DNA from 2 places in the Ferdinandcohnia sp. SAFN-114 genome. Region 1 is predicted to be linked to the other one. Evidence: riboswitches for the same ligand, from Rfam matches in the RefSeq annotation. Region 1 holds a riboswitch; the other holds the start of a gene.
What was found. A riboswitch is a leader RNA that binds a small molecule or an ion and turns the genes downstream of it on or off. The one in region 1 is predicted to bind thiamine pyrophosphate.
Positions count from the first base shown of each region.

Region 2: linked by a shared signal. The riboswitch ahead of thiM (hydroxyethylthiazole kinase) and the one ahead of tenA (thiaminase II) in region 1 are both predicted to bind thiamine pyrophosphate.

Region 1 covers NZ_JBPFDQ010000066.1:23,146-28,381, reverse strand. The annotation lists gene sigY (RNA polymerase sigma factor SigY) at 557-1,117, shown strand; gene ACR65M_RS18940 (YxlC family protein) at 1,071-1,430, shown strand; gene ACR65M_RS18935 (sigmaY antisigma factor component) at 1,417-1,620, shown strand; gene ACR65M_RS18930 (hypothetical protein) at 1,620-1,826, shown strand; gene ACR65M_RS18925 (heavy metal-binding domain-containing protein) at 1,807-2,121, shown strand; TPP riboswitch at 2,200-2,363, shown strand; gene tenA (thiaminase II) at 2,463-3,143, shown strand; gene ACR65M_RS18915 (ECF transporter S component) at 3,169-3,753, shown strand; gene ACR65M_RS18910 (ABC transporter ATP-binding protein) at 3,767-5,230, shown strand.
Region 2 covers NZ_JBPFDQ010000002.1:38,445-43,680, forward strand. The annotation lists gene ACR65M_RS00935 (PadR family transcriptional regulator) at 1-99, opposite strand, end outside; gene ACR65M_RS00940 (YetF domain-containing protein) at 268-966, shown strand; TPP riboswitch at 1,038-1,147, shown strand; gene thiM (hydroxyethylthiazole kinase) at 1,208-2,032, shown strand; gene thiE (thiamine phosphate synthase) at 2,019-2,666, shown strand; gene thiD (bifunctional hydroxymethylpyrimidine kinase/phosphomethylpyrimidine kinase) at 2,666-3,451, shown strand; gene ACR65M_RS00960 (NAD(P)H-dependent flavin oxidoreductase) at 4,690-5,236, opposite strand, start outside.

The DNA of each region.
Region 1 (5,236 bases):
TGATTCGGACAAGGCAAAAGGAAATTTCCAAGCATGAGTCCGAATGCGGGTGTGATTCAGACAAAGCCAGAGGAAACCACTAAGTATGAGTCTGAATAAGGGTGTGATTCGGACAAGGCTATAGGAAATCTCTAGGCATGAGTCCGAATGCGGGTGTGATTCAGACAAGTCTATAGGAAATCCCCAAGGATGAGTCGGAATGCGGGTGTGATTCAGACAATGCCAGAGAAAATCCCCTAGCATGAGTCGGAATAAGGTGTGATTCAGACAAGGCCGGAGGAAATCCCCAGTCATGAGTCTGAATAAAGGTGTGATACAGGCAAGGGCCAAAAGAAATCTCCAAGCATGAATCCTAATTTAGCATGATTTGGGCAAGATCCGAGGATAACTCCATTTTGAGTCAAAATGGGGAATGTAATTTTCTATAGGATGGGTTAAACTGTTGAAAACGTATATAATAAATTTTTTTAACTGAGAGTGAACTTTTTAATGACTTCATACGTATTATTAGCGAAAAATAAAAAATAACAAATTTTCTCGGGGGAGAATTCAATGCATGGATGAAAAGGAACTAATTCGCAGTGCAAAGCGTGGTGACTCACTCGCGTTTGCAATGCTTTTTAAAGAACATTATCCTTTTTTAGTTAAGTATTTAATAAAAGTTACAATGAAACCTGATATTGCTAAAGACATCGCACAAGAGGCAATGATGAAAAGCATGGAAAAAATTAATATGTATAACGGTAAAGCAAAATTCTCCTCATGGCTCATAACAATTGCTACGAACTTATACATAGACACTATCCGCAAAAAGAAACGCGAACAAAATTATCAACAGGAGCAAGCATTACGAAAAATGAAGTGGCAATTCGAGAACCATTCTGAGGATTGGAATGATGTTCTTGATGCACTGGGAAGGCTTTCAGATGAAATTCGGATTCCAATTGTTCTCAAACATTATTATGGATATTCATATGAAGAAATCGCTGATATGCTTCATATCGCCATCGGTACTGTTAAATCAAGAATACATAATGGAATTCATACAGTGAGAAAGGAGTTGAGACCTAATGAAGAAAAACAAGCTAACTCTATTAAAAAACGAACAACGACTTGAAGAGGATCCAGAAACGATTCAAGATATAAATGAAGCACTCACTAAAATAGATCATCATTACTCGGTTTTCACTCCGGACCTACAAGTATTTGAACAAATGGTAGCAACTGCACAACAAAAACAAAAGAAGAAGTTTAGACGAGAACTGACCGCATTTATTTTGATTGCATTATTCATCATGACGGCTTTAATAACGTCATTTTTCCGTCTTCCTCTTGCATTTATTGTGATTCAAGGTATTGCAACAATTAGCTTTCCAGTATATAGCTTCTTTCGTTATCGAAAAAAGGTGATTGTACATGAATACGAATGATACTCTACTTATTATGGTGGCAGTGATTGCCCTTCTTATTCAAAGCTTTTGGTTGTTTTTAGATGCTCGAAAGCGGGGGCATAATTATTGGTTTTGGGGAATATGGGGATTAATTCAATCACCGTTGCCCCTTCTTTTTTATCTTATTATTGCAAGAAAAATTTATCGACGTAAAGCAGGTAGGGAATGATGAGGAATATTGCAAAATATATTGTATTAATGATAGCCATTGTTGGACAAATCGTAGGAATTGTATTTTTGTTTATTGATATTTCAAAGGCACTAACATTCTATGCCTTTTACATGGTTGCCATTATTCTATTATTTGCCCTATTAGTATGGGAACGAAAACGTGAGAAAGAGGAGGATGACGAAAATGATTATCGTGACTACTGATTTTGTACCTGGAAAAGAAGTAAAAGAACTTAAAGGATTTGCAAGAGGAGGTACAGTTCAGTCAAAGCATATTGGTAAAGATATAATGGCTGGATTAAAAACAATTGTTGGAGGAGAGATCTCCGATTATACTGAAATGCTAGAAGAAGCCCGCCAAAAAGCAATTGGTCGAATGGTGGAAGATGCAAAAGCAAAAGGAGCAAATGCAGTAATCGGGATGCGATTACAAACCTCAGCTGTTATGCAAAATGCATCTGAAATTATTGCATATGGAACAGCAGTTTATGTAGAGTAACTAGTAAAACTTAAAAAAGCCTTGATAATTATTTCCAACATGTTATGATTGGAAATAAGAAAAATTGCATAAATAATATTATTCCACTAGGGGTGCCTTTAAATAAGGTAAATGTATTAATGGTGTTATACCTTTGAATCGTTTACCGGAAGGCTGAGATTGAGGATTGTTTTATCATAACCTTGAGACCCTTAGAACCTGATCTGGTTGATACCAGCGTAGGGAAGTGGGTAGACGGGTCTCTTTATTTTTATTTGTCTAAATCCAAACCACTTTCTTTACGTTGGTAAAGAAGGTGGTTTTTTATTTTGCAAATAACAGTAAAGGGAGGAGAATTGAACATGTTATTTTCAGAAGAAATACGTAAAGAGGCAAACGATATTTGGGAGGCAAGCTTTGACCATCCATTTGTCACAGGGATTGGAGACGGTACATTACCAATTAAATGTTTCCGTTACTATGTCATGCAGGATGCCTATTACTTAACTCATTTTGCAAAAGTGCAATCTTTAGGCGCAGCAAAGGCGGAGGACTTACATACAACAAACAGGCTTGCTATTCACGCTCAAGGAACTTACGAGGCCGAACTAGCGCTGCATAAAAGCTTTTCCGGAAGACTTGGGATTACGGAGGAAGAAAGAAAAAACTTTAAACCCGCACCGACAGCATATGCATATACATCACACTTGTATAGAGCCGCATATTCAGGTCATTTGGGTGATGTAATTGCTGCTTTATTACCATGTTATTGGCTATATTATGAAATTGGTGAAAGACTTAAAGGTTGCAAACCAGAAGAGCCGATTTATCAGGAGTGGATTGCGGCGTATGGTGGGGATTGGTTTAAAGAACTAGTTGAAGAACAGATCGATAGAGTAAATGAATTGGCAGAAAAAGCGACGCAAGAGGATCGTGACCGCATGAAGGAACATTTTATGATTAGTAGTCAATATGAATACTCCTTTTGGGAAATGGCGTACAAATTAGAGAACTGGCCAGTTCAATCAAAACTATCTGTCTGAACGAAGGAGAAGAGGAGAGGTATTAATGAGCAAAGGATTAAAACTAACTGATATTTTGGTTACGATCGTAATCGCCATTGCATTTGGAATTGTTTATATTGTTTGGGGTTCTTTATATTATGTTGTAAAGCCGATTGGGCTGCACGCCGATCAGTTAATCTATGGAATGTGGTTTATTGCAGCGACTGTTGCGTATCTTGTGATTCGTAAACCTGGTGTTGCATTACTGGCAGAAATTGCAGCTGCCTCAGGTGAATTTATTTTAGGGTCTCCATGGGGCCTAACCGTTCTGCTGTACGGTGTTGTACAGGGGCTGTTTGCTGAAGCAGTGTTTATGCTCTTTCGATATAGAAAATATAATCTTGCTGTGGTCGTCTTGGCAGCAATAGCTTCTTGTCTAGGGTCAGTAATAATGGATTTTGCGTATGGAGAAATAGGTGACTTAGCTACCTGGAATCTCATTTTGTTCCTAGTTGCTAGATTCGTAGGTTCCATCTTGTTTGCTGGTGTTTTTGCTTATTACCTAGTTAGTGCCTTGGAAATGACAGGGGTAACAAAACTTGTACGCCCACTATCCAGCAGTGATTTTGATGCACTAGATCAAAAATAAAAGGGGATCGAATATGGAATCAATTGCCTTTGTAGAATACCTACGTTTAACATTTCCTGGAGATAAGTCCTTGCTTTTTAAGGACTTATCTTGCCATATTAAAAAAGGGGAGAAAATATTAATTCTCGGGCCTTCAGGTTGTGGAAAGTCAACAATTCTTCAAGTGTTAAGCGGGATTATCCCAAACTCGATAGAATTACCAATGAAGGTAGATAAGTTACAGATCCCCAAAGCATGGGGCTATGTTTTTCAGGATCCTGATTCACAGTTTTGCATGCCTTATGTTGATGAGGAACTTGCATTTGTCTTAGAAAATTTACAAATTCCTAGGGATCAAATGGATGAACGGATAAAAAGTCTTTTAGAGCAAGTTGGATTAGATTTGGAAGATATCCACACAAACATCCAAACCTTGTCAGGAGGAATGAAACAACGTTTAGCCATAGCATCTGTATTGGCATTAGAGCCAGACGTATTATTTTTAGATGAGCCTTCATCCATGCTTGATCCAGCTGGGACACAGGAAATTTGGGAAGTGATAAGAAATGTTATGGTGGATAAAACAGTGGTCATCGTAGAGCATAAACTGGAGCACGTCCTTCCAATTGTTGATCGAATAATCCTTTTCAACGAAGCTGGAGAGATTATTGCAGATGGATCTAAAACTGAAATTTTTTCTAATTATAAAACGGTCATCAACGAACAAGGTATTTGGTATCCAGGAGTCTGGGATCACTTTGTTCAAGACTTTAAATGGATGCAATCTATTAATACAGCAGAGTTTAATCCCCCATCTATTCGACTAGAGGAATTTAAGGGATATAGACAGAAAAAGGAAAAAATATATATTAACGATGTTCAAGTTCAGGAAGGAGAGTGGATTGTGGTCAAGGGGAGAAATGGTGCTGGGAAAAGTACCCTGCTTCACTCCCTCATGCAATTCATTCAAACAAAAGGTCACTATTCATTATTTGGAGAAGTAGTTACAACCTCAAAAAAGCTAGATCACGCCATGACATTTGTATTTCAAAACCCGGAGCTTCAATTTGTAACAAACTCTGTTTATGAGGAAATTGCTTATTCGTTAAGGATTGATAAACGAAGTGAACTAGAAATATCTGAGACCGTGGAGGAACTTCTACGAATCTTTCACCTCATAGAACATCAAAACAAACATCCTTACCAGTTATCTATGGGACAAAAACGAAGATTAAGTGTAGCAGCCTCTATTGTAAGGGATCAGCAAATACTTTTACTAGATGAGCCCACATTTGGACTTGACTCAAAAAATACGTTTGCCCTTCTTACTTTACTAGAAAATTATAGACAAAAGAACAAGACAATCATTATGGTTACTCACGATGAAAAAATTGAAGAGTATTTTGCGACAAGAAGTTGGACCATTGAGAATGGGAGATTAGTAAAAGATCAATTGTTGAATCAAGTGAAAGTAAATCTTAGCCTCTTGAGAGTGTAAACAGGG
Region 2 (5,236 bases), on a different contig from region 1:
GGAATAGCCATATTGTGGGGTTCGTAATTGACTCAAAACCGCTAGTGTCAACGTTCCTCTTCTTAGTTCAGTTATTAATGAGTTAAATAAATCACTCATTTACCCACCTCATTTTTATTACTATATGACATACAGTATTTGATTTATACTATGTATCGTACACTATTGTTGTGAAGAAAACAATTCTTTTTTTAAAATTGGGTGAATTAATTAATTCGCTTTATTAGGGATAAAATAAATCTCAACAAACTAAAAAGGAGTTTTATGATGGCTGCTTCACAGCTCTTACTAAGGATCGCTATTGCTTTTGTTGTGTTATTTGTACTTGCAAGAATAATGGGAAGAAAAGAAATCAGTCAAATGACATTTTTTAATTTTGTTTCTGCCATTGCTATAGGCTCTATTGCCGCAAATTTTGCAATGAATTCAAATGTAAGTATATTAAATGGGGTACTAGCGTTAATAGGCTGGACTGTTTTTACATTAACGATTGCTTTTATTGATATAAAGTCGAAAAAAGCAAGGAAAGTAACAACAGGGGAACCGATCATTGTGATAAAAGAAGGAAAGGTTATGGAGAATTCACTTCGTTCAACACGACTAGATATGGATACCCTTAATTCAATATTAAGACAAAAAGGGTACTTTTCTATTAAAGATGTACAGTATGCCATCTTTGAAACTAGTGGCCAACTTTCGGTGATGCCATACGAACATAAAATGCCTTACACAAAAGAGGATGCCAGTGTTAAGAGTAATCCCTATATATATCCAACCTCGACCGAGGTCATCTCAGACGGTGTAATTAATAACATGAATCTTTCTAGATTAAATTTAGATACAAACTGGCTAAACCAACAATTAAAAAATGCTGGGGTGACGGATGCATCTGAGGTCTTTTATGCAGAGGTACAAAAAGATGGGACACTATACATAGACAACATAGACGACAATCTGATGCATTAAGCCTCTGGAAAAAATGTATAGGACTTAAAAAGAATGACAGCACAGATTCATATGCTATAATAGAATCAAATTGAATAGTGCAGGGGAGCTCACACTTGTGGGCTGAGAGTAAGCAAAATGTAGCTTTGACCCTTTACCTGATTTGGATAATGCCAACGTAGGGAATGTGTGTAAGTATGACGATTCATGCGGTATATCTGTTTCAGGTATACCGCATTTTTTATTTGAATGGAGGATTACCATGTTTGAGCAAATCTTAAAAAACGTTAGACAAAAAACACCGCTCGTCCATAATATTACAAACTATGTGACGGTTAATGATGTTGCAAATATTGTCCTTGCTTGTGGAGGTTCACCAATTATGGCGGACGATCCAAAAGAAGTGGTGGATATTACAAGTATTTGCAATGCGCTTGTGATTAATATCGGTACATTAAATGAGAGAACGATAGAATCTATGATTTTAGCAGGGAAGGCAGCAAACAAACTAGGACATCCTGTTGTTTTGGATCCAGTTGGAGCAGGGGCGTCCAGCCTAAGAACTAATACTGTTTATCAGCTTTTAGATGAGATACGATTTGCTGTTATCAGAGGGAACCTATCAGAAATAAAAACGGTGCATGCAGGCAGTGGAAATACCAAAGGTGTGGACGCAGCTGCAGAAGACGTCATCAATGAAGGTAATCTCGAAGAAATGATTCAGTTTGCTAAACAGGTAAGTAAACAAACAGGTGCAGTCATTGTAATCACAGGTGCTATAGATATCGTTGCGAACACGAACGAAGCATTTGCAATCAGAAATGGCCATCCGTTGATGTCGAAAATTACAGGGACAGGCTGTATGCTTACTTCTGTTGTAGCTGCTTATTGTGGAGCGAATCCTAGTGAAATTTTAAAGAGTACAGCCGCAGCTGTGAGCGCAATGGGATATTGCGGTGAATTAGCTCATCAAAAAATAGAAGAAATGGATGCAGGAACTTCATCATTCCGTATGTACTTGATTGATGTGATGAGTAAACTAAATTTTTTGCAACTGCAAGGTGGTATGAACATTGAAAATCGATAAAAAATTTATGCAACTATATGCAGTAACAGACCGTGCCTGGACAGGCAGCCAAACCTTAGTGGAACAAGTCGAAGCTGCGTTAAAAGGTGGTATTACATTCCTTCAACTAAGAGAAAAGAATCTTGGGTATGATGATTTTTTACAAGAAGCTATTGAACTTAAAATGTTAACGGCTTTTTATGATATTCCTTTTGTTATTAACGATAATGTTGAAATTGCGCTAGCTTGTGATGCAGATGGTGTGCATGTTGGTCAAGAGGATATGCGGGTTGAAAAAGTACGTGAAATGATTGGCACGGATAAAATTCTAGGCGTGTCGGCTCAAAATGTAGAACAAGCTATTGCTGCTGAGAAAGCTGGTGCAGATTATCTTGGTATTGGTTCGGTATTCCCAACAGGTACAAAAAAAGACGCGAAACCAATGACATTCGAAACCGTGCAAGAAATTTGTAAGAGTGTTTCGATTCCCATCGTTGCAATTGGTGGGATTAATAAAACAAATATTTTAGAGTTAGTTGGAAGTGGGGTAGACGGTGTTGCGGTTGTATCGGCAATCTTTGCACAGTCCGATATCACAGCCGCTACAAAGGAGTTAAATAAGCTTTCAGCAACGATGGTAGGGAGTGGAAAATAATGAAAAAGGTATTGACGATTGCAGGATCTGATTGTAGTGGAGGAGCTGGAATTCAGGCAGATATTAAAACAATTACAGCCCATAATATGTATGCAATGAGTGCAATCACAGCTCTTACTGCTCAAAATACAACTGGCGTATACGGGGTTCTCGATTCGACTCCTGAATTTGTCGGGCAACAGCTGGATTGCATCATGACTGATATTTTTCCTGATAGTGTAAAGATCGGCATGGTGTCATCTCCTGAAATCATCCATAAAATCGTGGAAAAACTAGAAGAATATAAGCCTTCAAATATAGTAGTGGATCCAGTCATGATATCAACTAGTGGGAGTAGACTTTTGAGTGAATCGGCAATGGACGCCTTGATTAGTCAATTAATTCCGCTTGCTACTATTATTACACCCAATATTCATGAGGCTGAGGCGCTTGGTGGGATGGAGATTACCACGAAGGAAGACATGCAAGTGGCTGCCCAAAAATTGTCCGAAACCTATAAAGGGGCCATTTTGATTAAAGGTGGACATCTTGAAGATACTGCGGATGACCTATTATATAATAATGGCGAGTTCACATGGTTCCCTGGAGAACGGATCAGTAACCCGAACACGCATGGCACAGGTTGTACACTCTCATCAGCCATTGCTTGTAATTTAGCAAAAGGCCATGATATTAAAACGAGTATAAAAGAAGCAAAACAATATATTACGGGAGCAATCGAAGCGGGACTAGACCTTGGAAAAGGCAGTGGACCATTGAATCATTGTTACGCCCTAAAGAACTAATTAGAGTTGCAGCGTCTGAAGCAGTTGTGTCAACTTCTGACAAGGCACCGCCGAACAAGGGGGATAGTGTCTGAAGCCGAGGAGACTTCGGACAAGGGACCGCCGAACAAGCGAGATAGTGTCTGAAGCGGAGTTAAATTCGGACAAAGAATCGCTGAACAAGCGGGATAGTGTCCGAAGTCGAGGAGACTTCGGACAAGGGACCACCGAACAAGTGGGATAGTGTCCGAATTCGAGCAAACTTCGGACTTGGGACCACCGAACAAGCGAGATTGTGTCAGAAGTCGAGCAAACTTCGGACAAGGAATCGCCGAACAAGCAAGATCGTGTCCGAAGTCGAGCAGACTTCGGACTTGGAACCGCTGAACAAGTGAGATTGTGTCAGAAGTCGAAAAAACTTTGGACAAGGATTCGTAGAACAAGTGAGATAGTGTCCGAAGTCGAGCAAACTTCGGACATGGATTCGCCGAACAGGCAAGATTGTGTCTGAAGTCGAGCCAACTTCGGACAAGGAATCGCCGAACAGGCAAGATTGTGTCTGAAGTCCAGCAAACTTCGGACAGGGATTCGTAGAACAAGTGAGATAGTGTCCGAAGTCGAGCAAACTTCGGACAAGGAATCGCCGAACAGGCAAGATTGTGTCTGAAGCCGAGCCAACTTCGGACTTGGGTTCGTAGAACAAGTGAGATAGTGTCCGAAGTCGTGCAAACTTCGGACATGGATTCGTAGAACAAGTGAGATAGTGTCCGAAGTCGAGCCAACTTCGGACTTGGGTTCGTAGAACAAGTGAGATTGTGTCCGAATCCGAGCAGACTTCGGACAAGGGACCGCCAAACAAGCAAGATTGTGTACAAAGTCGAGCAAACTTCGGACAAGGAATCGCCGAACAAGCGAGATAGTGTCCGAAGTCGAAAAAACTTCGGACTTGGATTCGTAGAACAAGCGAGATAGTGTCCGAAGTCGAAAAAACTTCGGACTTGGATTCGTAGAACAAGTGAGATAGTGTCTGAAGTCGAGCAGACTTCGGACTTGGAACCGCTGAACAAGTGAGATTGTGTCCGAAGTCAAGTCAACTTCGGACAAGAGACCACCGAACAAGTGGGATAGTGTCCGAAGTCAAGCAAACTTCGGACAAGGAATCGCCCTACAAGTAAGCCAGAGTCTGAAGCGGATACAACTTCTGTCTTGGCACCACCGAACAAGCGAGCCAGTGTCTGAACCTGAGAACACTATTAACATTAGATGTGTTTTACTTCGGAGATGATTGATTCTATTAAGTTTGCAACGCTTTGATTCTTAGCTAATCTTGGACTTTGTCCAGACCAAAGGGACATGAAGTCTTTATTATTCTGCGAATTTGATGCCTTTCGGATATCCTGGGTAAGTGAATTTTGAACAGGGAACTCTGGGAGGTTTTTTTCGTGTTCCTTCATGTTTTCAATAAAGGGATTGATGAGTCCTCGTGCCCATTTACCAGAAAATGTACGGGTTACGACCGTTTCGTCATCAGACGCATTCAGAATGGATTTTTTATGGATAGGATGTGCCCCACTCTCAATGCATGTCAAAAATGCGGTCCCCATTTGAACAGCCTGTGCACCTAAGCAAATAGATGCCTTTAATCCTCTGCCATCCATGATTCCACCAGCGGCTATGACTGGAATCTTAACGTTATCAGCCACTTGTGGTATAAGTGACATTAAGCCAATTAAGCCCTTGTGCCCGTTATGAATAAATCCTCCACGATGCCCACCAGCTTCACTGCCTTGAACAACAACTAGATCC